3 regions of the Streptomyces sp. NPDC096012 genome follow, and region 3 is predicted to be linked to each of the others. Evidence: riboswitches for the same ligand, from Rfam matches in the RefSeq annotation. Region 3 holds a riboswitch; each other region holds the start of a gene.
The links. Region 3 has a riboswitch for cobalamin ahead of ABVB68_RS12725 (ribonucleoside-diphosphate reductase subunit alpha). Riboswitches for the same ligand answer to the same signal wherever they lie in the genome.
Positions count from the first base shown of each region.

Region 1: another riboswitch for cobalamin. It lies ahead of ABVB68_RS31625 (CbtB domain-containing protein); the one in region 3 lies ahead of ABVB68_RS12725 (ribonucleoside-diphosphate reductase subunit alpha).
Region 2: another riboswitch for cobalamin. It lies ahead of ABVB68_RS29110 (cobalamin biosynthesis protein); the one in region 3 lies ahead of ABVB68_RS12725 (ribonucleoside-diphosphate reductase subunit alpha).

Region 1 is NZ_JBEOTD010000046.1:109-10,270, reverse strand. It holds gene ABVB68_RS31670 (hypothetical protein) at 13-1,125, opposite strand; gene ABVB68_RS31665 (SseB family protein) at 1,546-1,944, opposite strand; gene ABVB68_RS31660 (hypothetical protein) at 2,505-2,696, opposite strand; gene ABVB68_RS31655 (CAP domain-containing protein) at 3,164-4,117, shown strand; gene ABVB68_RS31650 (hypothetical protein) at 4,369-4,539, shown strand; gene ABVB68_RS31645 (NAD(+)/NADH kinase) at 4,703-5,776, shown strand; gene ABVB68_RS31640 (hypothetical protein) at 5,866-6,243, opposite strand; gene ABVB68_RS31635 (histidine phosphatase family protein) at 6,785-7,357, shown strand; gene ABVB68_RS31630 (CbtA family protein) at 7,612-8,364, opposite strand; gene ABVB68_RS31625 (CbtB domain-containing protein) at 8,386-8,607, opposite strand; cobalamin riboswitch at 8,643-8,789, opposite strand; gene ABVB68_RS31620 (enoyl-CoA hydratase/isomerase family protein) at 8,926-10,002, opposite strand.
Region 2 is NZ_JBEOTD010000038.1:43,166-53,327, forward strand. It holds gene ABVB68_RS29105 (cobyric acid synthase) at 1-1,176, opposite strand, end outside; gene ABVB68_RS29110 (cobalamin biosynthesis protein) at 1,173-2,117, opposite strand; cobalamin riboswitch at 2,216-2,356, opposite strand; gene ABVB68_RS29115 (hypothetical protein) at 2,534-2,761, opposite strand; gene ABVB68_RS29120 (inorganic phosphate transporter) at 2,792-4,045, opposite strand; gene ABVB68_RS29125 (lysozyme) at 4,200-4,883, opposite strand; gene ABVB68_RS29130 (hypothetical protein) at 4,878-5,018, shown strand; gene ABVB68_RS29135 (class II aldolase/adducin family protein) at 5,666-6,427, shown strand; gene ABVB68_RS29140 (alpha/beta hydrolase) at 6,822-7,904, shown strand; gene ABVB68_RS29145 (hypothetical protein) at 8,267-9,685, shown strand; gene ABVB68_RS29150 (VOC family protein) at 9,702-10,115, opposite strand.
Region 3 is NZ_JBEOTD010000010.1:1,366-11,527, reverse strand. It holds gene ABVB68_RS12765 (diacylglycerol/lipid kinase family protein) at 1-334, shown strand, start outside; gene ABVB68_RS12760 (WhiB family transcriptional regulator) at 658-915, shown strand; gene ABVB68_RS12755 (sensor histidine kinase) at 1,217-2,692, opposite strand; gene ABVB68_RS12750 (TetR/AcrR family transcriptional regulator) at 3,022-3,651, opposite strand; gene nagB (glucosamine-6-phosphate deaminase) at 3,808-4,593, shown strand; gene ABVB68_RS12740 (GntR family transcriptional regulator) at 4,816-5,580, shown strand; gene ABVB68_RS12735 (DUF3311 domain-containing protein) at 5,729-5,992, shown strand; gene mctP (monocarboxylate uptake permease MctP) at 5,989-7,617, shown strand; cobalamin riboswitch at 7,773-7,896, shown strand; gene ABVB68_RS12725 (ribonucleoside-diphosphate reductase subunit alpha) at 8,022-10,162, shown strand, end outside.

The DNA of each region.
Region 1 (10,162 bases), on a different contig from region 3:
CGACCCGGCGGACTATCCCTCGGTGGGGGCCGGTTCCGGCCCGCCTTCGTCCGGCTTCCGGTCCACCGGGCGTTGCGGGGAGATCTGACCGCCGGGGTAGTCACGGGACCCGGTCCACAGGGCGGGTACGGCGTCGCAGCGGCGGCACAGGTCGTAGGCGAGCTCCTCGTAGTTGACCCGCCAGCCCCGGAAGTGCGGCCAGGCCTCCTGCGCGCTGCGCCGGGACCGGAAACCGGCCTCCTCCAGCATCGTCACCGCGGCGTCGAACTCCGCGTAGGAGAGCCGGATGGGCGCCTGCGGCGACGGGTCGGCATCGAAGGGGATGCGCAGGGCGCGGGCGATGTCGCGCAGCGCGGTGAATCCCGCGCGCAGCACCAGCCGGGCCTCCGGCGGGGCGAGCTGCGGATCCAGGGCGAGCTGGAGGGCGGCGGCGTCCATGACGGCGATCAGCCCGACCAGCCAGCTGCGGTGCGGCCGCGGGGAGCGGAAGGTCAGCAGGATCGGATACGTGGAGTGACTCTCGCCGATGTCCGCGGCGAGCCGCTCCCAGGCGCGGTACAGCTGCGGCAGCGCGGTCTCGGTCTCCACCAGCCACTGGCGAGCCAGGATCTCCGGCCCCCAGGCGGGCTCCCCGGCCCGGGCCTGGAGCAGGGTGACCTCCTGTTCCCGGCGGTTGTAGGAGGCGTAGAGGGTGGGCAGGTACGCGATCTGCAGGGCGATCAGGATGGGCCCGGTGGCCGCGGCGATGAAGTCGACCACCGACAGCTTCAGCCGGGCGCCGCTGGCGAAACCGAGCGTGAACAGGCTGGAGCCGGCCTCACGGAAGGCGGTGGCCCAGGACAGCGGGGACAGCGCGTACAGCAGGAGCCCGAAACCGAGCAGCGCTCCGGCGAGCCAGCACGCGAGCATGCCCATCAGCGTCAGCGGGGCGAGCCAGGTCTGCGTGCGGTCGACGGCGTCGTAACCGCCGCGCGGGGCGGCCAGCCGGAGCACTCGGCGCAGCAGCCACCACAGACGGAACATCAGTCCCGAGTACAGGCCCCGGGGTACGACGAGGATGCGCAGGATGCTGCTCAGCACCAGCGCGAGGACCAGTGCCCCGGCCACGCCAGAGATGAGTTCCATGGGCCTATCTTGGCGCCCGAAGGGGCCGGACCCCGGCTTTCGCGTCGCGAGGGTGGAGGCGTCGTGGTCACTCGGGCCGCACGACGGAGAGGTGTGGCCGTGGCAGGCGGCTTGGTGCGGGGGAAGCGGACGCGGTGCGGTGGCGGGCCGGGGTGCCGAAACGGGCGCGGTGCGGGTAGCGGGATGGGGTGCGCAAGGGCCGCGGTGCCGAGTGGGCGGCCCGGGAGCCGGGCGAGGGCCGTGCCGCAGTGAGCAGCCCTGGAGCCGGGGCGGACGCGGTGCGGACGTGGGCGCGTGTCGGAGTGCCGTAGAGCTGACGGACGTCGCCACCCCGTCCGGCGTGCGTGCGCTGTCGCCGGCCGGAGGAGGGGCGACGGGGTGGGCGGAGGCCGGCGTTGCCGCTCCTCCCCCCCCACCGGGTCAACGGGCGAGCAGGGTGCGCACTCCTTGGGAGGTGAGCGTGAGCGCGTGGCTGGAACTGCCGTCGATGGCGAGGGAGAGGTCGTCCTCGGGCCACTGCGAGGCGAGTGCGCCCAGCGGGATCAGGCGGTAGCGCGAGACGAACGGCAGCAGCTCGGCCATCTCGCCCTCAGAGGTGAAGACGGGGACGACCTGGTCGCCGCCGGGCTGTTCGAGAACGGGCAGTGCCAGCATCGTGGCATCGGCGCCCTCACCGTCGACCGCGTCGTCCGGAACCGGAACGAGCACGTCGGTGTGGGCGAGGGTGGTCAGAGCGGCCTGGTCGTCGGCGTTCACGGTCAGCGCGTCCAGCGCCTGCTGCGCCGACGTGGGCAGGTCGTCGTGTGCGGGTGTCTCCATGGCAGATCCCCTGGTAGCGGCTGTCTTACGGGCCACCCGGACGGGTTCGTGCCCGGGCGTGCTTCCGCCTCGCGTACCCGGTGGCGTGCGGGGCATGCGCGAGGATCGGCGGTGGTCCGGGCGAGCCGAAAGCCGACTTCGCCCGGTTGCGGCCGCTCACGGCCGGGTCCGCGCCCGCGGGTCGGCGGTGGTACGGCCGCTCACCGCCGGGTCCGCGCCCGCAGGTCGGCGGTGGTACGGGCGGCGGTACGGCCGCTCACCGCCGGGTCTGCGCCGGGAGGTCGGCGGTGGTGGCGATGCGGATCGGCGTCCGCGCAGCCTCCCGGCGTCCGCGCAGCCTCCCGGCTTCAGGCAGCCTGTCTGGCTCAGGCCCAGCCGCCGAGCTCAAGCCCGGCCACCGCGTTCGGGCCCAGCTGCCCGGGCCAGGTGCGGACGCCGGAGCCAAGTGCGGACGCCCGGAGCAGGTGGGGCCGCCCGGGTCAGGTGCGGCCGCTCAGCCGGGGATCCGCCGCCCGGCCCGGGTTCCGTCGCCCGGCTCTGCGACCGCGTAGCCACTCGCCTCAGCGGTCGAACTCCTCGTGGATCGGGGTCTTCGGCTCCTCCCACAGGTGCAGGGAGAGTCCGGGCTTGCCACCACGGCGGGTCTTCGGGCCCTCCGCCCGCGACGGAGCAGTGCGAGGGGGCTGATCGGCCTGCACGTTGTCGTCCGTCTCCGGCTCGCCCTCGGCCTGTGAGGGCGTGTTCTCGCTCATCGGGACCTCCCGCCGCGCATCCGCCCCGTACGAGTCCTTCGAGTACCCCGTGCGGCAGCTCCTGCCACCGGTGGGTATGGCGGTGACGCGACCGCGTACCCCGTGGTTCCCGGCGGATGGACGCGGCGAGGGTGACTTCCCTCACAGCGATGCGGCCGACTATGTGCCCCGGTTAGTAGATGCCGACTCATCGATATATAGGACTTGTCCGACTTGCCGTGCGCATGAGCGGCGACCGGGCGTCGAAATGCAACCCGTTCGGCCCCTCCCACATCCCTCGGCACCAGTGGGTTCCTGACGCGGCGACAGGCCCGAGCAAACGTCGCTATCGCGAACGCGGCACCTGTCCACGGCGCCTGGCAAGGGCCGTGCCTTCCTACGAGGCGAGGTAGTAGAAGGGGCCCTTTGCGCTCCTTGTGAAGCCGTCCTGAGAATGAGCGCTCAGCGATCACCGAGTGAGGTTGACGATGGGCCAGCACCGCAGGACGACGCATCACTACAGGCGAATAGTCATCACCGCCGTCGCCATCGGAACCGTGGGCGTGCCATCCGTCGCCCTGGCCTGTTCCGACTGGCCGTACGGCGGGCAGGACCCGTCGTCCACCGCGGCGACGGCACCCGTGGAGCCGGCGAACACTCCCGGACTGACGACGTACATCCCCGGACAGCAGCCGACTCCCGCCGGGCAGCAGCCGACCGCCGCGGGGCAGCAGCCGATGGCCGCAGGGCAGCAGCCGACCGCCACGGGACAGCAGGGTGCGCCCACGCAGGAGCCGAGCGTGCCCACCCAGTCGCCGGGCGCCCCCGCGCACCAGCGGCACCACACCCACCGCCAGCACCGGGAGCACCGCCAGCACCACCGTGCCGGCCACGACGCCGGCGTGCCGCGGACCACCGCGCCGACCGAGCCCGGGGCCGCCGCTCAGCAGGGTGCCGGGGCGAAGACCGCGGCACCCAAGCCTGCTCCCAGCACGCCCGAGGCCACCGCCTCGGCGCCGGCCGCCCCCGCCGCTCCGAGCACCTCGAAGCCCACCGCCACGGCCTCCGGAGTGACCGCCCAGATCGTGCAGCTCGTGAACGCCGAGCGGGCCAAGGCCGGTTGCCAGGACCTCACCCTGAACCCGGAGCTGACCAAGGCCGCGCAGGCGCACAGCGCGGACATGGCGGCCCACCAGAACATGTCGCACACCGGGTCCGACGGGTCGGCCCCGGGCGACCGCATCACGCGGGCCGGTTACACCTGGAGCAGCTACGGGGAGAACGTCGCCTACGGCTACGCCACGGCGGAACAGGTCATGGCGGGCTGGATGTCCAGCCCCGGCCACCGGGCCAACATCCTCAACTGCTCGTTCAAGGAGATCGGCGTCGGTCTCGCACAGCCCAACAGCTACTGGACCCAGGACTTCGGCACGCCCAGGTGACGACGGTCGGCGAGGCCGCCACGCCCCGGTGACCGACGGTCGGCGAGGAGGCCGCCCCGGTGACCGGCCGTCGGCCAGGAGGCCGCCCCGGCACTCCGCCGGATGCGGGGCTCGGACATCCGCGGAGGTGAGGGCCCCGCGATCCGCAGGGATCGGCGATCCGCCGGAGGTGAGGGTCCCGCGATCCGCAGGGATCGGCGATCCGCCGGAGGTGAGGGCCCCGCGGTCCACAGGGATCGGCGATCTGCCGGATGCCGCGGACCGGGCGATCCGCCCCCGGCGACCTCGGCGACCTCGGCGGCCCCGGCGGCCCCGGCGACCCCGGCGACCCCGGCGACCCCGGCGACCCCGGCGACCCCGGCGACCCCGGCGACCCCGGCGACCCCGGCGACCTACCAGCATCCCCCGGGGGCCCTTCGTGATCCACCGGGATCCGGGCCGAGGGCGCGGCCGCGCGGTCACTCGGCGTCGCGGCGCGCTCCGGCCGATCCCGGCCCCGCATGCCGGGCGGCGTGGCGTGTTCCTGACCGGCCCGCTCCGCGGCGAGGATGGCCGTAGGTGAGGCAAGACGGCTGGGAGGCGGCTATGACCGTGAACCGTGTCGGCCTGGTCGTGCATGGCGGACGTGCGGAGGCGGTGACCGCCGCCCGGGCCGTGCGCGATTGGTGTGCCGGGAACGCCGTGGGATGTACCGACATCGACGTGTGGCAGGAGGGCGAGCGGCACAGCGCCCGCGAGGAGATGGACACCGCGGGCGATCCGGACCTCATCGTCACCCTCGGCGGCGACGGCACCTTCCTGCGCGGTGCCCGGCTGGCGGCCGCGAGCGACATCCTGGTGCTCGGTGTCGACCTCGGCCGGGTCGGTTTCCTGACCGAGGTGCCGGTCACCGCGGTGCGCGAGGCGCTGGACGCGGTCCGGGAGGAACGGATCACCGTCGAGAGTCGGATGCTCCTGACCATGCGGGCATCCTGCCGGCTGGAGGTGCCCGCGCAGATGGAGGCGCTGCTGCAGTACGGCCGCGGTCCGCTGCTGCCGCCGCCGCGGGTCCGGACGGACTGCGACGCGAGCGGTGACTGGGGCGTCGCGCTGAACGTCTTCGCGCTGAACGACGTCGTGCTGGAGAAGCTGGCCCGGGACCGGCAGGTGTCGGTCGGGGTCTATCTGGCCGGCCGGCTCCTCGCCAGCTACTCCGCCGACGCGCTGCTGGTGGCCACGCCGACGGGCTCCACCGCGTACAGCTTCGCCGCCGGCGGTCCGATCGTCTCGCCCCGTGCGGAAGGTCTGCTCTTCACGCCGGTCGCGCCGCACATGGTGTTCAACCGCTCGGTCGTCGCCGCCCCCGACGAGCCGATCGCGCTGCGGGTGCTCGAACGGTCGGGTCAGGCCGCCGTCAGCGTCGACGGCCAGTTGCGGGGTGTGCTGAGCCCCGGTGACTGGATCGGCGTGTACGCCGCTCCCCGCCGGCTGAAGGCGGTCCGGCTCGGCCCGATGGACTTCTACGCCCGGCTGCGGGAACGCATGAACCTGACCGACGCGCCGGCCGCGCTCGCCGACGGAAGCGCCGCCCCGCTGTGGCCGGTGACCACTCCCCCGCCCGGCGACCTCGAACACCTCGCGCTGCCCACGGCGCCCGAGGACCCCTCACGACGCTCCTGAGTCCGGCCAGATCCCTGGTACGGCGGCGCCGTCACCGTCGACGGGGCCGTCCCCGTCGGTGTGCCGTGGCGCCCGTTGACATGGGGTCGTCACCGTCGATGCGCCACCGCAACCGTCGCCCGGGGGGAGTGCCCACTCATGTGCCGCCGCAACCGCTGACGTGCCGCCGACCCCGTCCCCCCGGCCGGCGCTCGGGGCAGGACCCGTACGAGGACGAGCGGACCGTCCAGGAAGAGCTGCCCGCGCAGACGGCCGTACCGTTCGTGCCCCGTGCCGGAGTCGAGGTCGCGGCGCAGCCGTTCGGTGGACCGCCGCTCCAGGTCGGGGGCGACGAGGCTCCACGCCGGACAGGACCGGCGTGCGGCCGGATCGAGCAGCCGCTCCGGACGCGCGCAGTACGCCTCGTCGAATCCGTCGACGCGGTCGGCGGGAATCGGAACGGAGCTGGTCTCGGTCTGGCCGCCCAACGCGAGGGCCGCGAGGCGCGGCGGTGGGCGGAGTGACCGCCCCCGATCCGTCCGGAGTCGGCGTCGCCGGCGCTTCCGCGGTCCGTGCGGAACTCCCCGGCTCCTGAAGCCGTGCGGAGGGCGGGGAGCGGGCGTACGTCCGCTCCCCGGCCGTGGCCGTCCCGGCCCGGCGCTCGGACCGGTGTGCCACCGGGCGCCCCGAGCCGACGCCGGCTCCGCCGGGTGGCAGCGGGCACGGGTTCGGCGGATGTTAGGTTCGCGGCCGGAGCGGGACGGGACGAGGAGGTGGCCCCATGGCTCGGCGACCGGCCGCCGGAAAGACCTGCGCACACGCCGAGTCGCGCCCACGGCGCCGCTTGCGCTGCTCGCGTTGCCTGTACTCCGTCCGCTGCGTCCAGGGCCTCCACTGCCTGCACCGCTTGCGGTGCGAGCGCCTCTTCCGCAGTGAACCCGGCGCGGCTCAGGGCCGCTTGGGCCGCGCCCTCGGCCTCGTGGCCGGCCCTGTGGGCCGGATCGGACACCGTCCGGGGGGAGCGCCCGCATGACCAGCCGCGTCACCTTCGTCTCGCCCGCGACGAGCCCGTCGCTGCGGCAGGCCCGCTTCTACGACGGCGACTCGGTCGACGACACCGGGGCGGCCCTGGCCCGCTCCGCGGCCGGGTCGCTGCGCGCACCCGCCCGTGTACTGGCCTCCGCCAGCCCGCGCTGCCGGGACACGGCGGTGGCGCTCGGCCTCGATGCCGCCGAGGCACCGGAGTTGGCGCCGCTGGACATGGGCCGCTGGCGGGGCCGCACCCTCGGCGAGGTGACGGCCGCCGAGCCGGAGGCGGTGGTCCGCTGGCTCGCCGACCCCGGCTGGGCGGCACACGGCGGGGAGTCGGTGCGTGAGGTGTGCGAACGGATCGGGCGCTGGCTGGACACCGCGCGGGACACGGAGGGGCGCACGGTCGCCGTGGTCGAGCCGGAGGTCGTACGGGCCGCGGTCGTCCATGTCCTCGGCCTGCCCCCGACGGCGTTCTGGCGGCTCGACGTGGAGCCGTTGACGGCCACGGAACTCAGCGGGCGGGCCGGACGCTGGAATCTGCGGCTCGGCCGGCCACTGGCCGCGCCGTAGTCCGCCCCGGTGCGCTGAGGCGGTGCGGACGGGGGACACACGCATGTGTCGCCAGGTCACATTCCGTCGGCGGACGAGCAGTTGATGCCGGCGCGGCGCCGCGGGCGATCGGCTTCCTCGGTGCACCGCGCCGCCGGTCCGCCGGGAGAGGGTGCCGGGCACCGCGAAGGCGGGGTGCCGTGGCCGTGCCGCTCGGACAGGACGTGCGAGGGCCCCCGGACGGTTCCGGAGGCCCTCTCGCGTCGCGGAAGCGTTCAGTTCGAGGCGGGAACCGTCCCCCCGGCCGGCGCCGCCGCGGGCCTGGGATTCAGCCGCCGTTCCGCCAACTCGCCGAAGAGCAGCCCGAATCCTCCCCACAGGACCGCCTGGATGGCCACCGCGGACAGCCGGAAACGCCACAGCAGGCCGGCCGGGAAGCCCTTCGGCACCTCGTCGACGACCGGCAGGAACGCGTAGGCCAGCCCGATGACGACGGCGAAGGCGGCCACCGCGGCCACGGTCGCCCACCAGGTGCCCAGGCTGGGCGCCAGGCGCCGGCCCAGGATGGTGGCGGCGACCGCCAGCAGGACGCTGAGCAGCATCATCAGGAAGTACAGGGTGGTCCGCCTGCCGATGGTGTCGGGGTCGCCGACCGACGGCGGATTGGCCGGGTACTTCAGGAACGGGACCACGTACACGGCGAGCAGCGCGCAGCCGGAAAGCAGCAGCGCGGTCGCCCGCGGACCGAAGCGCCCGACGCGTCCGAGCGCGAAGCAGTACGCGAGCGCGGCGATGCCGCCGAAGGCGACCCCGTAGATCAGCACGCCGGTGGCGAGGCCGGCGGTGGACTGCAGGGAGCGGGAGACGACTTCCATCTCGTGCTCGTGGGAGTGGGCGTCCTCGAAGCCGATCGCCTTGTCGACGCTCGGTTCACCGAGGAGGTAGGCGGCGATCAGGGCGAGCACGCCGGCGGCCAGGCCGGCGAGCATGCCCCGCACGAGGAGGTTTCTTACCGTTGCGGAGTTCATGGGTGTGCGGCGTCCCTCTGGTCAGTGACAGGGGAAACCGAGGAGATGGCGGGCGTCGTGCACCCACTCATGGACGTCCGTGCCGCTGAACACGGAGGTGGCGCCCTGCTCGGCGCCGACGAAGTAGAGCAGGACCAGCATCAGGATGCCGAAGAAGGCCGCCCAGGGAGCTATCGCCTTCAGCGGCAGCTTGGCGGGAACGGCGGGTGTGGCGGCGGACGGCGGAGCGACGGTCTGCGCCATGGCAGGACCTCCTCTGGGAGTTCGCGTCCCATCTCGGTGGTGCACTGGACGACGGCCACGGGTCTGACTCACGAGACGCCGTCCAAGGCGTCTCGCACACAGTGGCGCGACCGTGCCGGATTCCCACCGGCTTCCGTCTCGCCGTCGTCGATATCGGACAGACCGTACCGCGCGAGGGGTGGCGGGCCAAGACCGCACCACCTGGCGTGATCTTCCTCTCGTGGCGGCTGGCGGCGCCGGGCACGGCCGGTCGGTGCCGCCCGAACGGACAGCTGCGCGGCCGGATCCGGTCGCTACCGGCGCCGGCCGCGACCCGGTTCAGGGGCCCGCCTCCGGGTCGGTGCCGGGCCCGGCAAGCCCCAGTTCCCGGTCGCCGAGCGGAGCGAAGAAGCGTGCGACGTCGGCGTCGGTCACCTCGGCGAGGGTGGCCGGTGACCAGCGCGGCTCGCGGTCCTTGTCGATGACCTGCGCGCGGATGCCCTCCACGAGGTCGGGGGTGCTCAGAGCGGCGCAGGAGACGCGGTACTCCTGGTCGAGGACCCGCTCCAGCGTTCCGAGCCGGCGGGCACGGCGGACCGCGGCCAGGGTGACCTTGAGGGCGGTGGGCGATTTGGCCAGCAGGGTCTCGGCGGTCTCCTTCGCTTCCGGGCCGCCGTGGAGGAGCAGCCGTTCGAGGATCTCCTCGACCGTGCCGGCGGCGAAACAGGTGTCGATCCACTCCCGCCGTCCGGCCGACTCTCCCCGCGGCGGGGGCTGCGCGTGGCGCGCGACGGCGTCCCGTGCGGGCATCACGGCAAGGTCGTCGACGAGTTGGCGCAGCGCGCCGGACGGTACGTAGTGGTCGGCGAGCCCGCACAGCAGGGTGTCACCGGCGCCGATCCGGGCGCCGGTCAGCGCCAGGTGGGTGCCCAGCTCCCCGGGGGCCAGGCCGAGCAGACGGGTGCCGCCGACGTCGGGGACGAAGCCGATGCCGGTCTCGGGCATGGCGATCTGCGAGCGTTCGGTGACGATCCTGACGCTGCCGTGCGCGGAGATGCCGACGCCGCCGCCCATGACGATGCCGTCCATGAGGGCGACGTACGGTTTGGGGTAGCGGGCGATGCGGGCGTTGAGGTGGTATTCGTCGCGCCAGAAGGCGGCCGCGGCGGAGCCGTCGCCGTCGCGGGCGTCGTCGTGGACGGCGCGGATGTCGCCGCCCGCGCACAGGCCGCGCTCGCCCGCACCGGTGACGAGGACGGTCTCGACGGCCGGATCGTGCTCCCACGCGGTCAGGGCCTCGTCGATACGGCGGACCATGGTGTGGTTCAGGGCGTTGAGCGCCTTGGGCCGGTTGAGGGTGATGTGGGCGGCCCGGCCCGTGATGTCCAGCAGGACCGGCTCCTCGGTTCCGGTCATCCGAGTGCCTCCGTCCGGCCGCTGGCCGCGATGGCGCGCATGATCTCGTCGGTTCCTTCCAGGATCGGTGCACCGGCAGGTCGCGGACGATCTTCTCAGAGCCGTGCGCACCGAGGTGGCCGCGGCCGCCCTGCGGCCCGCGGGCGCGGCCGGCCACGGG
Region 2 (10,162 bases), on a different contig from region 3:
GACCTGCTCGCCGAGGGCCTCGCCGACGGGCCGGGCGAGGGTCTTCCCGCGGGCGAACCGCACCCGTACCGGAAGCAGGCCGAGACCGCCGACCTCGCCGGCCCGGGACTCCACGTCGTCCTCGATGTGCTCCCCGAGCACCTGGAATCCGCCGCAGACGCCGAGGATCGGCCGGTGCTCGGCGGCCCTGCGGGCGAGGGCGTCCGCCAGCCCCCGCTCCCGCAGCCACCGCAGCGCCCGTACGGTCCCGCGCGTGCCCGGGACCACCACGAGGTCGGCGTCCGCCAGTTCCTCCGGCCGGTCCACGAACCGCACCACGACACCCGGTTCGGCCGCCAGCGCGTCCACGTCCGTGAAGTTGGACATCAGCGGGACCGCGCACACCGCGACCCGCAGCACGTCCTCGCCGACCGGCGGGGCGACGGCGGACTCCCGCACGGTGCCCCGCAACGACACCCGCAGCCCGTCCTCCTCGTCGATGCCGAGGCCGTGCCGGAACGGCAGGACGCCGTACGTGTGCCGCCCGGTCAGCCCGTGCAGCATGTCGAGGCCGGGCCGGAGCAGGGAGACGTCGCCGCGGAACTTGTTCACCAGGAACCCGGCGACCAGTTCCTGGTCCTCCGGCGAGAGCAGGGCGACGGTCCCGAAGAAGGAGGCGAAGACACCACCGCGGTCGATGTCGCCGACGACGAGCACGGGCAGCCGCGCACTGCGGGCGATGCCCATGTTGACGATGTCGGTCCGCCGCAGGTTGATCTCGGCCGGGCTCCCCGCCCCCTCACAGATCACCGCGTCATACGTGCCCCGCAACTCGGCCAGGCAGTCCAGCACCGTGCCCAGCAGCCGCTGTTGCCGGCCACCGTGGTAGCCGCGCGCGCTCATCTCGCCCACCGGCCTGCCCATCAGCACCACTTGACTGCTCTGCTCGCCACCGGGCTTGAGCAGCACCGGGTTCATCAGCGCGGTCGGCTCGACCCGGCACGCCTGGGCCTGCATGGCCTGCGCCCGCCCGATCTCCGCGCCCTCCCGCGTGACGAACGAGTTGAGCGACATGTTCTGCGCCTTGAACGGCGCCACCTTCACGCCCCGGCGCACCAGCCAGCGGCAGATGCCGGCCGTCACGACGCTCTTGCCGGCGTCGGAGGTGGTGCCGGCGACGAGGAGACCCCCGCTCACTTCCCACGTCCCTTCACGAGTCGGCGCGCGGCGACCGTGGCGCCGAGCGCGAGCAGGCCGACGCGGCGGGACAGCCGTACCGCCCGGTCGATGTCGGTGACCCGCACGGCGCGCCCGGTCCGTCCGTTGAGCACGGGGCGGTGCTCGATCCGGCCGCCGTAGGACAGCGTCCCGCCCAGGCGCACCCCGAGGGCACCCGCGAACGAGGCCTCCACGGGCCCGGCGTTGGGGCTCGGGTGCCGGTGCGCGTCGGCCTTCCAGGCGCGCAGGGCGCCGCGGGGATCGGGCCCGGCCGCCGCGGTGAGCACGGCGGTCAGCCGGGCCCCCGGCCAGCCGGCGAGGTCGTCCAGCCGGGCGGACGCCCAGCCGAAGCGCCGCAGGCGGGCCGACTTGTGGCCCACCATGGCGTCGAGGGTGTTGACCGCCCGGAAGCCGAGCAGGCCCGGCACGCCGCCCACGGCACCCCACACCAGCGCGCCCACGACGGCGTCCGAGGTGTTCTCGGCGACCGACTCGACCACGGCCCGGGCGATCCCGTCGGCGTCCAGCGCCTGCGGGTCCCGGCCGCACAGATGGGGCAGCCGCGCCCGGGCCGCCTCGACGTCGCCGGCCCGCAGGGCACGCCCGATCAGGTCGGCCTCCCGGGCGAGCGAGGTACCGCCGACGACGGCCCAGGTGGCGGCGGCGGTCAGCGCGACGGACGCGACGGGGGAGGGGCGAACGGCGCGTGCCGCCACGGCCCCGAGAGCGACGGCGCCACCGGCGCACACGGCGGTGTGCAGCGCGCCCCAGCCGCGGTGGTCGTGCCACAACGCGCCTTCCACGGCCGTGGCCGCGCGCCCGAACACGGCGACCGGGTGCCCGCGGCGCGGATCGCCGAGGAGCAGGTCACCGAGAAGGCCGGCGGCGGCGCCGTACGCGTAGCAGCGATCGGCACCCATCGGCTCAGCCGGCCGTGGGCACAGGAGCGGGCCTGGTACTGGTCCTTCGGCAGCCGAGCATGGCGATATGGGTCCTCACTCAGGGTGTCCGCGCCCTGGTTCGACGAGATCCGGCGGTGAGAGTTCCTGGCTCCCGGGGTTCTTCCCCGGTGACAGTGGCGGGACCGCGCCGGATTCGCACCGGCTTCCTCTCTTGCCGCCGTACATGGCCCGGGCAGTCCACCACGTGTCCGGAAGGGCCGTCAACCTGCCTTTGACCTGCGCGGGGAGAGTGTGCCCATCCCCACACCGCGGGGCGCCCGAGCATGCCGAAAGGCTCCCCTCCGCCACAACTGGAGGGGAGCCTCGGTGCGTTCGGCCGTGCGCCGGCCACGGTGGTCCTGCCGCGGTGGTCCGGCCGGGCCGGTACGCGACGGTCAGGCCTTGGCCACGATCAGGTAGATGCCGTACGCCACCGCCGCCGCGCAGGCCGCGAAGCAGACGTAGGCGCCGGTGACGGCCGCAGTGGCCGAGCCGCCCTGGGCCGCGGCCTTCTCGCGCCGCGTCAGGCCGTTGATGCCGAGGGTGAACAGGGCGACCAGACCCACCGTGAACACGAGGCTGGTGCCGAAGACGGAGCCGAGAGCCGCCCAGTCGATCTTCATGATTCTTCCTTCAGTACCGGGTGCTCGGGGTCAGACCCTGGCGGCCGGCGGGGTCGCCGGGGCGGCGGGCTTGGGATCGGCGGTCTGCTGCGGGAAGGCGAGGGCGGGATCCTCGGCCAGCACACCCGCCGGGGGCGGGATCACGGCGGCGATGGCGGCCGTCACCACGCCGGCCGGCTCCTCGGCCCCGGGGGCGACGTTGGTGTGGTCGACGACCTCGCGACGGGAGATCTTCCAGATGGTGGCGCTCGCGGCGACCAGGAAGACGGCGACGGCGGCGGTGCCCCAGTCACCCAGGTTCGTGACGGACTCGGCGCCCGCGCCGACCAGCGCGGCGGCCGGAAGGGTCAGGACCCAGGCGACGGCCATGCGGGTGGCGGTGGACCAGCGGACCACACCGCCCTTGCGGCCCAGACCGGCGCCCATCACCGAGCCGGAGACGACGTGGGTGGTGGACAGGGAGAAGCCGAGGTGGGAGGAGGCCAGGATGGCGGTCGCGGCACTGGTCTGGGCCGCGAAGCCCTGGCGCGGCTCCAGGTCGGTCAGGCCCTTGCCCATGGTGCGGATGATGCGCCAGCCGCCGATGTAGGTGCCGAGCGCGATCGCCAGGCCCGCGGAGAGGATGACCCAGGTGGGAGGGTTCGAGCCGGGGGCGATGGAGCCGCCCGCGATCAGCGCGAGCGTGATGATGCCCATCGTCTTCTGGGCGTCGTTGGTGCCGTGGGCGAGGGAGACCAGGCCCGCGGAGGCGATCTGGCCGGCGCGGTAGCCCTTGCGGGTGGCCTCGCCCTCGGCCTTGCCGCCGATGCCGTAGGAGAAGCGGGTGGCCAGCATGGCCGCGACGCCCGCCACGATCGGCGCGGCGACCGCCGGCAGCAGCACCTTGGTGACCAGGGCGTCACCGTGCACGGCACCGAGGCCCGCGGAGGCGACGGTGGCGCCGATCAGACCGCCCATCAGGGCGTGGGAGGAGCTGGAGGGGAGGCCCACCAGCCAGGTCACCAGGTTCCAGAGGATCGCGCCGACCAGGGCGGCGAAGATGACCTCGGGACGGATGCCGGTCTCGTCGACGAGACCCTTGGAGATCGTGTTGGCGACCTCCACCGAGAGGAAGGCGCCCACCAGGTTGAGGGCGGCGGACATGGCCACTGCGATCTTGGGCTTCAGGGCGCCTGTGGAGATGGTGGTGGCCATCGCGTTCGCTGTGTCGTGGAAACCGTTCGTGAAATCGAACGCAAGTGCGGTTATCACCACAATCGCGAGGATCAGCGAGAAGCTTTCCATTTACCCAGGCAATCGTTCGAGGTCGTTGGCTGCTCGAACGTAGGCAACCTGGGTGAACGGAAGATGAACTGGGGCAGGACTGGTGGTGTCCGTGATGACGACTTGCGGTTCCGTCCGCCGTGATCCTGTTCTCGGCGGCCCAGGCGCGCCTTGGTCACCGGGCTCGCGCGAGGGCCTGCAGCCGGGCCGCCGACCCGTTGAAGAGATTTTGGTCACCCGGCAGTCTGCCCTTGCTGGCGTACTGCCAGAACGTCCAGTACCGCCAGCCGCCCGGCAGCTTCCCCGCGGCCGAGGCGCCGTGCCGGGCGATCCACAGGGCGTGGGAGGAGGAGAAGGCGCGGCTGTTGCCGGTGCAGAGCTTCCACCACTGGGTCGTCGTGTAGATCACCGGGCGCCGTCCGGTCTCGTGCTTGATCTCGTCGCTGAACGAACGGATCCAGCGGACCATCTGCTTCCGGCTCAGCCTGTAGCACTTGTGCTTCTTGTCGTACGGGTTGTACTCCATGTCCAGCGCGGGCGGCAGCGTCCAGCCGTCCGCCCGCCAGTCGCCGCCGTGCCGCACGAAGTACTCCGCCTGCCGGGCGCCGGAGGACTTGTCCGGCCGCGCGAAGTGGTACGCCCCCCGGATCAGGCCGGCGTCACGGGCCCCGTCGTACTGCTGTGAGAAGCGGGGATTGCGGTAGCCGGTGGACTCGGTCGCCTTCACGTAGACGAACCGCGCGCCCTTCGCCCGGGCGGCCGGCCAGTCGACCCGCCCCTGATGGGACGACACGTCGTGCCCGCGGGGCAGCTTCGATGACAGAGTCGGAACACGCGTCTGCGTGGAGCCCGACTGCAGGGAGTCCGCCCGGGCCGAGCCCGCTTGCGGGGAGTCCTCCTGAGCGGGGCCCGCTTGCGTGAGGTCCGTCTGCGCGAGGTCGGCGGTCCGCATGGAGTGTGCCTGTCGAGCGCCGGCTTCCCGGGGGTTCGGTGACGCGGCGGCGGTGCCGGTCAGGGCCAGTGCCGCCGTGGCTGCCACGAGGACACCGGCGCGGTGACGGACGAAAGTGCGTTCATGGACCATGCATCGTCTCCCCGAGGTGGCGGGCGGAGGATCACCGGACGGGCAAAAGATCATTGAAGGCCCGGTGCGCCCCGGATCGACGCTCATCCGCGGGGGTTCGCGGCGATTCATAATGTTTTGAGGAGATATTCGCCCGTTCGGGGCAGAGACCCTCAGGGCCGTCCCCCGCGGGGAAACCAGGCCCCCTCCCGTCCCCGGACGGCAGGCCCACTCCCGCCGTCCCCGGGGGGCAGGCCCACTCCCGGCGCGGTCTTGTACGGCAGGCCCGTGCCGCGCGTATCCGGAGGGCAGGCCCGTGCCGCGCGTATCCGGAGGGCAGGCCCGTGCCGCGCGTATCCGGAGGGCAGGCCCGTGCCGCGCGTACCCGGAGGGCAGGCCCACTCCTCGCGCGCGGCCTCGTTCGGCGGGCCCGTGCCGCGTGGCCCGGTACGGCGGGACCGCCCCGCGCTCATCCGGAGGGCAGGCCCGACGTGCGCATCCAGAGGTCAGGCCCGTCGCGCGCACGTTCGGAGGGCAGGCCCGTCCCGCCGTCGGCTCGTGGCTGGGAGGATCGGCGCATGGCTGAGCAGCGACGGGAAACGTCAGGGGAAGCACCGGACGGCGGGCGCCGGGAAGCGGGGCCCGGCGCGGGGGCCGGTGGACCGGGGGAGCCGGCGGCCGGCCCCGCCGCGGCGGACGGGGAGGCGGGGCGGACCTGGCGGGCACTGGTCGCGACGGCACGCCGGACCGTCGCCGACGGGCTGGTCGTCGGCACCTCCGGCAACGTCTCCGCACGCGTCGGCGACCTCGTGCTGGTCACCCCGTCGGGGGTGCCCTACGACCGGCTCACCCCGGACGACATCACCGGCGTCGACCTCTCCGGACGCCAGGTGCTCGGCACCCTGGTACCGACCAGCGAACTGCCCATGCACCTCGCCGTCTACCGCACGACCGACGCCCGCGCGGTGGTCCACACCCACGCCGTGCACGCGACGGCGGTCTCCACGCTCGTGCCCGAACTGCCCCCGGTCCACTACATGACCGGTGCCCTCGGCGGCCCCGTCCGCGTGGCCCCCTACGCCACCTACGGCAGCGACGAGCTGGCCGACAACATGCTCGGCGCCCTCGCCGGCCGCTCCGGCTGCCTGCTGCAGAACCACGGCACGATCACCTACGGCGCCGGCCTCGACCAGGCCTACGACCGCACAGCCCAGCTGGAGTGGATGTGCCGCCTGTGGCTGACGGCGTCCTCCGTGCCGGGCCTGACGCCGTCCTTGCTCACGGAGGCACAACTGGCCGAAGCCGGGGCACGCTTGAAGGGGTACGGCCAACGGAGGTGACCCCTTGCTCCCCAGCCCGCTGCTCCGACGGTTTCTCGACCGGCTCCCCTCGCCCGCCGACCCGCTCTCCCCGCTGCTCGACCGGCTGTCCCCGGGCCGTGGCCCGTCGTCCGTCGACCGGCTCTCTGTGCTGCTCGACCGGCTGTCCCCGGGCCGTGGCCCCTCGTCCGCGCACGGTCCATCGGTCCTGCGCGACGGTGCCCGGTCACCGCGTACCGGCCGGGGACTCCCGCACGCCCTCGCGGCGGGGAAGGTGCCGCGAAGCCTGGTGCCGGCACGGCCGTCACCCCGTTCGGCTCTTCCGCTGGCCGGGGGCCGGGCCCGCCATGACACTGGACGCGTGGGCCCAGGGAAAGCGACCGCCACCGCGATCAGCGCCGTCCTCGCCGCCGGCATGGCCTCCGTGGCGGCGGGCCGGGTCGCCAGCGACGCCGCGCTGAAGGCGCCCGCGGGGCGGCCCTTGCCCACGGAGCCCCGGCTCACCGTGCACGGCACCGAGCCCGGCCGGATCACCCTCACCCGCGATCTGGCCTCCCTGCGCCCCGGCGTCTACGGCCTCGCCGGTGACGGCTCCCACGCCGTCGTCGGGCCGGTCCAGGAGGAGTACCCGCACACGGCCGACACCGTCGTACGCCGCCTGGACCGCGTCACCCACGGCACCTTCGCCCCCGGCGACCAGGTGTGGCTCACCCCGAACCTCTACGTCGGCGATCCGGGCTCCGCGCTCGGCCTCGACCACGTCGACGTCGAGGTGCCCGGTGAACTGGGTGCCCTGCCCGCCTGGTTCCTGCCCGGCCACCGGGACACCTGGGTGATCGCGGTGCACGGCCTCGGCACCACCCGCGAGCAGGCCATGAACCTCATGCACTTCCTGCACTCGCGCCGCCTGCCGGTCCTCGCGCTCGCCTACCGCGGCGACCCCGGCGCGCCACGCTCGCCGGACGGCCTGAACCACCTCGGCGAGACCGAGTGGCGGGACGTGGACGCGGCCATCCGTCACGCCGTCCGCCACGGCGCCCGCCGGGTCGTCCTGCTCGGCTGGTCCACCGGCGCCACCATGGCCCTGCGCGCCGCCGAGCACTCCGCCGTGCGCGAGCGCATCTCCGGGCTGGTCCTCGACTCCCCGGTGCTCAGCTGGGAGGCGACGCTGCGCGCCCTGGCCCGGGCCCGCCGCACCCCCCAGCCGCTGCTGCCGCTCGCCGTGCGGGCCGCGCAGGGCCGGGCCTGCCTGCCGCCCTCCGACGGGACCGGCGCCGTCGAGATCGCCGACCCCGTCCGGCTCGCCGTGCCCACGCTGATCGTCCACGGCCCGGACGACCAGGTGGCCCCGTGGGAGTACTCCCGCCGCCTCGCCCGGCGCCGCCCGGACCTGGTGGCCCTGCACACCGTCTCCCGCGCCCCGCACGCGGCGATGTGGAACGCGGACCCGAAGGAGTACGAGGAGCGCCTGCGCCGATTCCTGACCCCCCTGATGTGAACCCCGCCACCTCACCGCTCCTGGGCCGAGGGCCCCACCCCGGCCTTCCGCCCCCTTCCTCGCGTGCCGGCCCGTCCGGGCCGCGTCCCTTTCTTTCCGGGCCCGGGCCGCTACGCCCGATCCCTACGCGCCACGGGGCCCTCGGCCGCCGCGCCCCCCGGCTGTTCCGCCCGCTCGGCCGCCCCGGCGCCTCCGCACGGACCCTCGCCTCCCAGACCTCTCGCCCCGTTCCGGTTCAGGGCTGAGCCGATGGCCTGATTGCGTCTGCCCGGGCCGCTCCCGGGCCCTTGTCCCGGGCCGCCCCGGCGCCCGCCGTGGCATTCCGTTTGGGTTTTCGGACCGTCAACCGGAAGACTGCACCCGTGACGTCCCGTATCCCGCGCGACTCCAGGCTTCGACTCGTCCGACCGCGACCCCTGGCCGCCGCCCCCAGAGCTGTGAACCAGCGGCGCCCGCGCCGCCCCGCACCCCGGCCGCCGGAGGGCACCCCCGCCCCCGCCGAACTGGCCAGAACGGCACGCACCCGCCTGGCCGGCCCCGTCCGTGTCGCGCGCTGGGCCGACGCCGCTCTCGGCCCCGGCAGCGACGCCGCCACCACCGACGGCAAGGCCACCCTCTCCGCCGCCACCGCCGAACGGGCCGCCGCCGAGCTGGGGCTGAGCGCCTCTCAGGTCCGCGCCGACTGGGACACCGCCCGACTCGCCGGACTGGTCGAGGTGCACGGCGACAGCGCCCGCCCCGGCTGGCGGCTGCGCGCCTGGAACCGCGACGACAGCGCCGTACTGCGCGGCTGGGTCGCCCTCTTCGACGCCTGGTCGCTCGCCCACCCCGAACCCGAGGGACACGAGCCCGCCGCCGTCGCCGAGGTCGTCTCGGCCATGCCCCAGGTGCTCTCGCTCCTCCAGCTGTCCGCCGGGCCGGTCCCGGTCGAGCAGCTGCTGGACCTGCTCCAGCAGCGGGTCACCGAACTGCGCACCGAACGCTGCGAGGTCCCCTACGGGCCCGCCACCGAGCGGCTCGCCGGGTCCCCGAGCCCCGCCGAGCCCGCCCCGGTCGCCGACGCACCGCTCGCGCCCCTGCTCGACTGGGCGCTGCGGGCCCTCGCCTCGGTCGGCGCCCTGACCTACGGCGACGGCCAGGCCACGCTCACGCCGCTGGGCAGCTGGGCGGTCTGGGTCAAGCTGGAGCAGATCTGCGTGGCCGCGCAGAGCCCCGCCGGAAACATCGAGCAGTCGGCCGAGGACATGCTCCGCGGCTGCGCCCAGCTCCGCCCCAACGCCGCCCGCGCCGAGTACCGGGCCTGGCTCGCCGCCCGCCCCGTCGGCAGCGCGGTCACCGAGCTGCTCGACGCCGCCCGCGGCGAGGACGCCCTGCTGCGCGGGCTGGCCTTCGAGGCGCTGCGGGTCGTCGGCGCGCCCGCCGAGCCCGACGTACGGGCCGTCGTGGACGAGCCGGCGCTCAGACCGTACGCCCTGCTCTGGCTGGCCGAGCACGACGGCGTCGACGCGGAGGACGCCCACGAGGCGCTCACCCGCGAGGAGGCCACCTGGCTGTGGGTGGACACCGCCGCGGCCGTCGCCGACCACGGCGAGGCGCCGATGCTGGTCCGGCACCTGGAGTCCGCGGTGCAGCCCACCGTCCCCCAGCTGCTCGACGAGGTCCGCGCCGTGGGGCACCCGCGCACCGTGCAGGTCCTCGTCGCCCTCGCCGCCGCGCATCCCGACCCGGCTCTGGCCAAGGCCGTCCGGCGGGCCGCCTTCCAGGTGCACACCGGGGGATGAGCGGCCGGAGCCCGGCTCAGGCCCCGATCTCCGGGGCGTAGGTGCCGAAGCTCCAGATGTTGCCCTCGGCGTCCCGGGCCGTGTAGTCCCGCGAGCCGTAGTCCTGGTCCGTCGGGGGCATCAGGATCTCCACCCCGTGCTCCACGGCCCGCTCGTGGTGGGCGTCCACGTCGTCCACCACGACGTACACCGCGCAGGGGCCCGCGTCCTTCATCAGCGCGTCGAAACGGCCGCCGCGGCCCTTGGAGCCGATCATCACCGCGCCGCTGCCCTGGACCAGCTCGGCGTGCATGATCCGGCCGTCCTGCGTCTCGTACACCGACAGCTCGGTGAAGCCCAGGGCCTGCGTCAGCGTCCTGATCGCCGCCTTCGCGTCCGCGTACAGCAGCGTGGGGTAGATGCTCGGCCGTCCTGCGCCCGTGCCCGCCATGCCGATCACTCCTTCGTGCGTCGGTCCCGTGGCCTGCCGCCCGGTTT
Region 3 (10,162 bases):
CGTCGTCGCCATAGTCTCGAACACGTCCCCGTGGACGTATCTCGGCAATCGCCCCATGTACACATCGCCTAAGGCCTCGTTCGACACCGGCATCGATGTGCTCGGTCTCAGCCGTCTGTCGACGGCCGCGGTTGCCCGGTATGGCACCCAGTTGCTCACTTCGTCCCCCGAGCGCGGACCCCATGGGAAGCACGCCCTCTCACTGCACGATCTGGACCGCTTCACCTTGCATTCGAAGGCGCCCCTCCCCCTCCAGATGGACGGCGACCACCTGGGACTGCGAACCAGCGTGACGTTCACAGGCGTTCGCCGCGCACTGCGTGTGATTGTGTGAGCGGAACGGGCCAAACTCCTTTCACTCGAACGTTTAGGCCAGGATCCACCCCATGGAAGTACGGCTGTGACCCAGTCGACACCGAGGAATCAAAAAAAACTTTCCGGAAGGGGTTGTATCCGCCGCTGAGGTTTGCGAGTCTCTACGTGTCGATCGGGACGGCCCGCAACACCGGCCTCCGCTGATCGACAGAACCCCTCTTCAAACCAAAGGACCACAGCCGGGGAAGACTCGGCGGTCGGCCCTTCACTTGTTGAGGGATTCGTGAAAGCGTTCACATTCACAAGCAACCCTGCACGTAATACCAAGGAGAGGTAGCAGCCATGGACTGGCGTCACAACGCCGTTTGCCGCGAGGAAGACCCCGAGCTCTTCTTCCCCATCGGCAACACCGGTCCTGCGCTGCTGCAGATCGAGGAAGCCAAGGCCGTCTGCCGTCGCTGCCCGGTGATCGAGCAGTGTCTGCAGTGGGCGCTCGAGTCCGGTCAGGACTCCGGCGTCTGGGGTGGTCTCAGCGAGGACGAGCGTCGCGCGATGAAGCGCCGTGCCGCCCGCAACCGGGCTCGTCAGGCTTCCGCCTGAGACTCCCACCCCTGCTGACAGCCTGAGCTTGGCGGCGCGTGTGCCGGACGGTGTCACTCCGTAGACAGCACGCACGCATCTCCCGCCCCCGAGCCGCAGCGCGCAGTATCCCCCGATGCGCTTAGCGATACAGCGGAGCAGCAACGAGCACGAGCCTCGGACCCATGGCGGTCCGGGGCTTTTTGCTGTGCCGACGCGGCCACGCGCGGATCCTGCTGCTTGCCGTTCCGACGCGGCCACGCGCGCCCGGCTCCCCGCGCGCCGGCCGGCGCGGCCCACGTCAGGAACCGGCCGCCGCCGCCTACTTCTGCGACGGCACCGGAATGTCCAGGATCACCCGTGTGCCCCGCTCCGGCGCCGGGACCATGTCGAACGAGCCGCCCAACTCGCCCTCCACCAGCGTGCGTACGATCTGCAGGCCGAGGTTGCCCGAGCGGTGCGGGTCGAAGCCCTCGGGCAGGCCGACGCCGTCGTCCTGGACGGTGACCAGCAGGCGCGCCTCCTTGGTGGTGCCGCCGCGGATCGCGGAGACCTCCACCGTGCCGGTGTCCCCCTCGCGGAAGCCGTGCTCCAGGGCGTTCTGCAGGATCTCGGTGAGGACCATCGACAGCGGGGTGGCGACCTCGGCGTCGAGTATCCCGAACCGCCCGGTGCGCCGGCCCGCCACCCTGCCCGGCGAGATCTCGGCGACCATCGCCAGCACCCGGTCGGCGATGTCGTCGAACTCCACGCGCTCATCCAGGTTCTGAGACAGCGTCTCATGCACGATGGCGATGGAGCCGACCCGCCGTACGGCCTCCTCCAGGGCCTCCCGGCCCCGCTCGGAGCCGATGCGCCGGGCCTGGAGGCGCAGCAGGGCGGCGACGGTCTGGAGGTTGTTCTTCACCCGGTGGTGGATCTCCCGGATGGTCGCGTCCTTGGTGATCAACTCGCGCTCACGGCGCCGGAGTTCGGTGACGTCCCGGCACAGCACCAGCGAACCGATCCGGGTGCCCTTGGGCTTGAGCGGGATGGTCCGGAACTGGATCACCCCGTCGTGGGCCTCGATCTCGAACTCGCGCGGCGCCCAGCCGCTGGCCACCTTGGCGAGCGCCTCGTCCACCGGGCCCCGGGTCGGGGCGAGTTCGGCGGTGGTGTGCCCGAGGTGGTGGCCGACCAGGTCGGCGGCGAGGCCGAGGCGGTGGTAGGCGGACAGGGCGTTCGGGGAGGCGTACTGGACGACGCCCTCCGCGTCCAGCCGGATCAGGCCGTCACCGACGCGCGGCGAGGCGTCCATGTCCACCTGCTGGCCGGGGAAGGGGAAGGAGCCGGCCGCGATCATCTGCGCCAGGTCCGAGGCGCTCTGGAGATAGGTGAGTTCCAGGCGGCTCGGAGTGCGGACGGTCAGCAGGTTGGTGTTGCGGGCGATCACGCCGAGGACGCGGCCGTCACGCCGTACGGGGATGGACTCGACCCGTACGGGGACCTCCTCGCGCCACTCCGGGTCGCCCTCGCGCACGATCCGGCCCTCGTCCAGCGCGGCGTCGAGCATGGGCCGGCGGCCGCGCGGGACGAGGTGGCCGACCATGTCGTCCTGGTAGGAGGTCGGGCCGGTGTTGGGGCGCATCTGGGCGACCGAGACGTACCGGGTGCCGTCGCGGGTGGGGACCCACAGGACCAGGTCGGCGAAGGAGAGGTCGGAGAGCAGTTGCCACTCCGAGACCAGCAGGTGGAGCCACTCGAGATCGGAGTCGTCGAGGGCCGTGTGCTGGCGTACGAGTTCGTTCATGGAGGGCACGTCTGCGAGCGTACCCGGGGCCTGCCGGGTGGCCGAAAAACACCCGCGGGCCGCGGCGCCTGGAAGGGACCCTCAACCCTCCCGGCACCGCAGCCCGGAGCATCATCGGCCGCGGGGTGTGCGGTCCCGACCGGCCGAAGGTCGAGGAGCCGGGGCAGTCAGGGCAGAGAGCGCCGGTTCCTCGATCCGCCTTCCTGTGCGGGGAAGACGGAGGCTTGTTGCACTTGGATTGTGGACTAGACCACGAAGCGGTGTCCATGGTTGTACCGAGGTCGTACAGCACGCACCGCAGAATGGCACGCGATGCCAGGCAGCCTAGCCCGCCCCGGTCAGTCGTGGGGCCAGATGGCCATGGCAATTTCCGCGAGCGCCTCCAGCTCCGCGCGGCTCGCCCCGTCCCGGGCCTGCTGGGACATGCCCTGGATCATGGCGCCGGTGTGCCGGGCGAGGGCGCCGGCGTCGGTGCCCGGCGGGAGGTGCCCGGCCGCGATGTCCGCCCGGATACGGGCCTCCAGGGCGGCGATGGTGGCGTTGCGGCGGTCGCGCAGCGGCTCCCCCACCTCGGGGCTGTTGCTGTTGGCGGCGGCGTGGACGATGAGGCAGCCGTACGGATGGGCGGGGTCGGTGTACGCGGCGGCGGCCTCGCGCAGCGTGCGCGCGACGGCGGCGCGGGCGGTGGGCCCCTCGGCGAGGGCGCGCTCGCCGAAGACGGCGTGCGTGTCGGCGTAGACCCGCACGACCTCCTCGAACAGGGTCCGCTTGGCCCCGAAGGCCGCGTACAGGCTGGGGGCCCCTATGCCCATGATCCGGGTGAGGTCGGAGACCGAGGTGGCCTCGTAGCCGTGCTCCCAGAAGGCCATGAGCGCCTTGTGCAGCGCGGTGGCGCGGTCGAAGGAGCGCGGGCGGCCACGTGTCCTGACCGGGGCGGCCCGCTCGTGCGCGTCCTGCGCGTTCACCATGGAGGGAAATTTTATAGCGGCTCCTAGAGAATCGGTCGAGGCCCGCGACAGCCCGGGGAAACCCGTCTTCGGGCGCTCCCGGGAACACCGATTCTGTTAGATTGGTCTAAACCACAGAGAGACGCACAGAGCCCTCTTCAGAACGGCAGGCCCAGCGTGGAAGTTGTCATCGTTCCGGACGCCGCGGCGGGCGGGGAACTGATCGCCGAGGCAATGGCAGAGCTGCTGCGACGCAGGCCCGACGCCCTGCTCGGCGTGGCCACCGGCTCCACCCCGCTGCCCGTCTACCAGGCACTGACCGCCAAGGTGCGCTCCGGCGCCGTGGACGTCTCGCGGGCGCGGATCGCCCAGCTCGACGAGTACGTGGGGCTGCCCGCCGACCACCCCGAGTCCTATCGCTCGGTGCTGCGCCGGGAGGTGCTGGAGCCGCTCGGGATGGACATGGGGGCCTTCCTGGGCCCGGACGGCACGGCCGAGGACGTGCAGGCGGCGTGCGAGGCGTACGACCGCGCCCTCGCGGCGGCCGGCGGGGTCGACCTCCAGCTGCTCGGCATCGGCACCGACGGGCACATCGGCTTCAACGAGCCGTGCTCCTCACTCGCCTCGCGCACCCGGATCAAGACGCTGACCGAGCGGACGCGGATCGACAACGCCCGCTTCTTCGGCGGTGACATCGAGCAGGTCCCGCACCACGTCATCACCCAGGGCATCGGCACGATCCTGGAGGCCCGGCACCTGGTGCTGCTGGCGACCGGCGAGGGCAAGGCGGACGCGGTCGCCGCGACCGTCGAGGGGCCGGTCGCGGCGGTCTGCCCGGCCTCGGCGCTGCAGCTCCACCCGCATGCCACCGTGGTCGTCGACGAGGCGGCGGCCGCCAAGCTGAAGCTGGCCGACTACTTCCGGCACACCTACGCCGCCAAGCCCGGCTGGCAGGGGATCTAGTCCGCGGCAGCGGCACCCGCGGTGGGCGGCCGCCCGGCCGGGGCTGCCGCCGCCGCACCCGCCGCGGCCCGATGGACTAGACCAACAGCGGGCGCGCCGGTATACAGAGGAGATCACGGAGCGTGCGGGGTGGACTCCTGACCCACGAAGCCGTGCCACGATGTGAGCCGCGGCCGATGCCAGGTCGGTCGCTTTCGGCATCCGGAGCCGGGAAGGCAGAGCATGAGCACCGAGGTCAGCAGTGCGGAGAACGAGACCGGCGCCCCGGTCCGTTCCGCGCGCGTGCCCAAGTACTACCGCCTGAAGAAGCACCTGCTCGACATGACGGAGACGCAGGCACCGGGCACGCCGGTGCCGCCCGAGCGCACGCTGGCCGCAGAGTTCGACACCTCCCGCACCACCGTCCGCCAGGCTCTGCAGGAACTGGTCGTGGAGGGCCGGCTCGAACGCATCCAGGGCAAGGGCACGTTCGTCGCCAAGCCCAAGGTGTCCCAGGCGCTGCAGCTCACCTCCTACACCGAGGACATGCGCGCACAGGGCCTGGAGCCGACCTCGCAGCTGCTGGACATCGGCTACATCACCGCCGACGACCGGCTCGCCGAGCTGCTCGACATCACCGCCGGCGGCCGCGTGCTGCGCATCGAGCGGCTGCGCATGGCCAACGGTGAGCCCATGGCGATCGAGACCACGCACCTGAGCGCCAAGCGCTTCCCGGCGCTGCGCCGGTCACTGGCGAAGTACACGTCCCTGTACACCGCGCTGGCCGAGGTCTACGACGTCCACCTCGCCGAGGCCGAGGAGACCATCGAGACCTCCCTGGCCACCCCCCGCGAGGCCGGTCTGCTCGGCACCGACGTCGGCCTGCCGATGCTGATGCTCTCCCGGCACTCCGTGGACCCGGACGGCAGGCCGGTGGAGTGGGTGCGGTCGGTGTACCGGGGCGACCGGTACAAGTTCGTGGCCCGCCTGAAGCGACCGCAGGACTGAGCGGACGGGCGTCCGCGGACCGGGTTCCGCACGCCGCGTCCCCGAAATCGGCCTACCGATATGCGGACGGGGTCTTCCCGTGCGCGACGGCGTCACCTAGATTGCCTGCGCATTACACAGGTGATCAACGAGGGGACGGAGCCGTGACATGTCCGACGCGCCTGAAGTGAGACCACCGGTCGTCACACCGACCCGGGTGGTCATCGGCCTCTGTCTCGTCGCGCCCTTCGTGGCGATGCTGTGGGTCGGCTCGTACGCCAAGACGGATCCCGCCTTCATCGGGATCCCGTTCTTCTACTGGTACCAGATGGTCTGGGTGCTGATCTCCACCTCGCTCACGATGACCGCGTACGCGCTGTGGCGGCGCGACCAGCGCACCCGCGGGCACGCGCAGGGGGGTGCCGCGAAGTGAAGGACGGCGTCAACGGCGTCGCACTCGGCGTCTTCATCTTCTTCTTCCTGGCCGTCACGGTCATGGGCTTCCTCGCCGCGCGCTGGCGCCGGGCCGAGAACGAGCACACGCTGGACGAATGGGGCCTGGGCGGACGGTCGTTCGGCACCTGGATCACCTGGTTCCTGCTCGGCGGCGACCTGTACACGGCGTACACCTTCGTCGCCGTACCGGCGGCGATCTACGCGGCGGGCGCGTCGGGCTTCTTCGCGGTGCCCTACACGATCCTGGTGTACCCGCTGATCTTCACGTTCCTGCCCCGCCTGTGGTCGGTCTCGCACAAGCACGGCTACGTGACCACCTCGGACTTCGTGCGCGGCCGGTTCGGCTCCAGGGGCCTGTCGCTGGCGGTGGCGGTCACCGGCATCCTCGCGACGATGCCGTACATCGCGCTGCAGCTCGTGGGCATCCAGGCGGTGCTGGACGTGATGGGCGTCGGCGGTGGCGAGAACACCAACTGGTTCGTGAAGGACCTGCCGTTGCTCCTCGCCTTCGGTGTGCTCGCGGCCTACACCTACTCCTCCGGACTGCGCGCGCCCGCGCTGATCGCGTTCGTCAAGGACGCGCTGATCTACATCGTCATCGCGGTGGCGATCATCTACATCCCGATCAAGCTGGGCGGCTTCGACGACGTGTTCGCCAAGGCCGGTGACGCGTTCCGGCACATCAACCCGGCCACCCACAAGCCGCGCGGGGCGCTCGTCCCGGCGGAGGCGGGCCAGTGGACGTACGCCACCCTGGCGCTCGGTTCGGCTCTCGCGCTGTTCATGTACCCGCACTCCATCACCGCGACCCTGTCGTCCAGGAGCCGTGAGGTGATCCGCCGCAACACCACGATCCTGCCGCTGTACTCGCTCATGCTGGGCCTGCTGGCGCTGCTGGGCTTCATGGCGATCGCGGCCGGGGTGAAGGTCACCAACGGGCAGCTGGCCATCCCGCAGCTGTTCGAGGACATGTTCCCGGACTGGTTCGCGGGCGTGGCCTTCGCGGCGATCGGCATCGGGGCGCTCGTCCCGGCGGCGATCATGTCGATCGCGGCGGCGAACCTCTTCACCCGCAACATCTACAAGGACTTCATCAAGCCGGACGCCACACCGAAGCAGGAGGCGCAGGTCTCCAAGCTCGTGTCGCTGCTGGTGAAGGTGGGCGCGCTGGCCTTCGTCCTCACCATGGACAAGACGGTCGCCATCAACTTCCAGCTGCTCGGCGGCATCTGGATCCTGCAGACCTTCCCGGCCCTGGTCGGCGGCCTGTTCACCCGCTGGTTCCACCGCTGGGCGCTGCTGGCCGGCTGGGCGGTCGCCATGGTGTACGGCACGGTCGCCGCGTACGGGGTGGCCTCGCCGACGCAGGCGCACTTCGGCGGCTCCGCGAAGGAGATCCCCGGCATCGGCGAGATCGGCTACATCGGCCTCACGGCGTTCGTCCTGAACGTCGTCGTCACCGTGGTGCTGACCTTCGTCCTGAAGGCCGTGAAGGCCCCGGCGGGCATCGACGAGACCCGGCCGGAGGACTACACGGCCGACGCGGGCGATGCGGGGGTCCAGGTGGAGCTTCCGCCCGCGACCGCGGGAGCCGCTCACTGAGCGGGCCTCACAAAGCCGCACAGCACCCACTGCGGGCCGCCGGGAAGCACGTACCCGGCGGCCCGCAGTGCTGCCACGGGTTGACGCTCCGACACCAGCGCAACACGCAACAGACACTAGATGTGGGGGTGACACGACAGCCCGGCACCAGATGTATGCTCGTGCTCGCTGTCGCCGCAGGGGAATCCGGTGCGAATCCGGAACTGTCCCGCAACGGTGTACTTGCGTGCATCCGCACGCCTGTCCAGTCCGAGGACCTGCCCACAGCGCGCCCGGCCGTCCGGTCCGGGTGCCTTGAGACGTCCGGGCCTCGCGGAGTGGGCCGGTGGACGCGACGCCGTGCGCGCTCGTGGCTGCCCCCTGCCCTCCGCCAGGCCCCCGTGCCGAGCGAGGGAGAGCCCCACGTGACCATCGCGCCAGCCGAACCGGCTTCAGTCAGCGAGCTGAAGACCGACGGTCCCGGTGCCGCACTGCTGCGGACCCTGACCGAGCTGACCGCCGACCTCCCCGACGCCGACCCCGGCCGGGTCGCCGCCGCCGCGCTGCGCGGCCGGTCCGCACGGGCTGCCTCCGACATCACGGCGGAGCTGCGCGAGCTGGCCACGGAGGCGGCCGCCGGACTGATCTCCGAGGACCCCGCCTACTCCCGGCTGGCCGCCCGCCTGCTGACCCTCACCATCCGCGACGAGGCCGCCTCGCAGGGTGTCACCTCGTTCACGCAGTCCGTCGCCGTCGGGCACCGGGAGGGGCTCATCGCCGACCGGACCGCCGCCTTCGTACGGCTGCACGCGGCCCGGCTCGACGCGCTGATCGACCCGGCCGCCGACGACCGCTTCGGCTACTTCGGCCTGCGCACCCTGCACAGCCGCTACCTGCTGCGCCACCCCCTCACCCGCAAGGTCGTCGAGACGCCCCAGCACTTCATGCTGCGGGTCGCCGCCGGCCTCGCCGAGGACGACACCGCCCGCTCGGTGGACGAGGTCGCGGCGCTCCACGGGCTGATGAGCCGCCTCGACTACCTGCCCTCCTCCCCCACGCTCTTCAACTCCGGTACGCGGCACCCGCAGATGTCGTCGTGCTACCTCCTCGACTCCCCGCTGGACGAGCTGGACTCCATCTACGACCGCTACCACCAGGTCGCCCGCCTCTCCAAGCACGCCGGCGGCATCGGTCTGTCGTACTCCCGCATCCGCGGCCGCGGTTCGCTGATCCGCGGCACCAACGGGCACTCCAACGGCATCGTCCCGTTCCTCAAGACGCTCGACGCCTCGGTGGCCGCGGTGAACCAGGGCGGCCGGCGCAAGGGCGCGGCCGCGGTGTACCTGGAGACCTGGCACTCCGACATCGAGGAGTTCCTGGAGCTGCGCGACAACACCGGTGAGGACGCCCGGCGTACGCACAACCTGAACCTGGCGCACTGGATCCCGGACGAGTTCATGCGGCGGGTCAACGCCGACACGGAGTGGTCGCTGTTCTCCCCGGCGGACGTGCCGGAGCTGGTGGACCTGTGGGGCGAGGAGTTCGACGCCGCCTACCGCAGGGCGGAGGCGGACGGCCTGGCGAGGAAGACGATCCCGGCCCGCGAGCTGTACGGCCGCATGATGCGCACCCTGGCGCAGACCGGCAACGGCTGGATGACCTTCAAGGACGCCGCCAACCGCACCGCCAACCAGACGGCGACCGCGGGCCATGTCGTCCACTCCTCCAATCTCTGCACCGAGATCCTGGAGGTCACCGACGACGGGGAGACGGCGGTCTGCAACCTGGGCTCGGTCAACCTCGGCGCCTTCGTGACCGGCGGGGACGTCGACTGGGAGCGGCTGGACGAGACGGTCCGCACGGCCGTCACCTTCCTCGACCGCGTCGTGGACATCAACTTCTACCCGACCGAGCAGGCGGGCCGCTCCAACGCCCGGTGGCGTCCCGTCGGCCTCGGTGTGATGGGTCTGCAGGACGTCTTCTTCAAGCTGCGCCTGCCCTTCGACTCTCCCGAGGCCAAGGCCCTGTCCACGCGGATCGCCGAGCGCATCATGCTCGCCGCGTACCAGGCCTCCGCCGACCTCGCCGAGCGCAACGGCCCGCTGCCGGCCTGGGAGAAGACCCGCACCGCCCGGGGCGTGCTGCACCCCGACCACTACGGCGTCGAGTTCACCTGGCCGGAGCGCTGGGCGGCGCTGCGGGAGCGGATCGCGGCCACCGGCATGCGCAACTCGCTGCTCCTCGCCATCGCCCCGACGGCCACCATCGCCTCCATCGCGGGCGTGTACGAGTGCATCGAGCCGCAGGTGTCCAACCTGTTCAAACGCGAGACGCTGTCCGGCGAGTTCCTCCAGGTCAACTCGTACCTGGTGCAGGAGCTGAAGGACCTCGGCGTGTGGGACGCGCGCACCCGGGAGGCGCTGCGGGAGGCCAACGGCTCGGTGCAGGGCTTCGCCTGGATCCCCGACGAGGTGCGGGCGCTGTACCGCACGGCGTGGGAGATCCCGCAGCGCGGCCTGATCGACATGGCCGCGGCCCGCACCCCGTACCTGGACCAGGCGCAGTC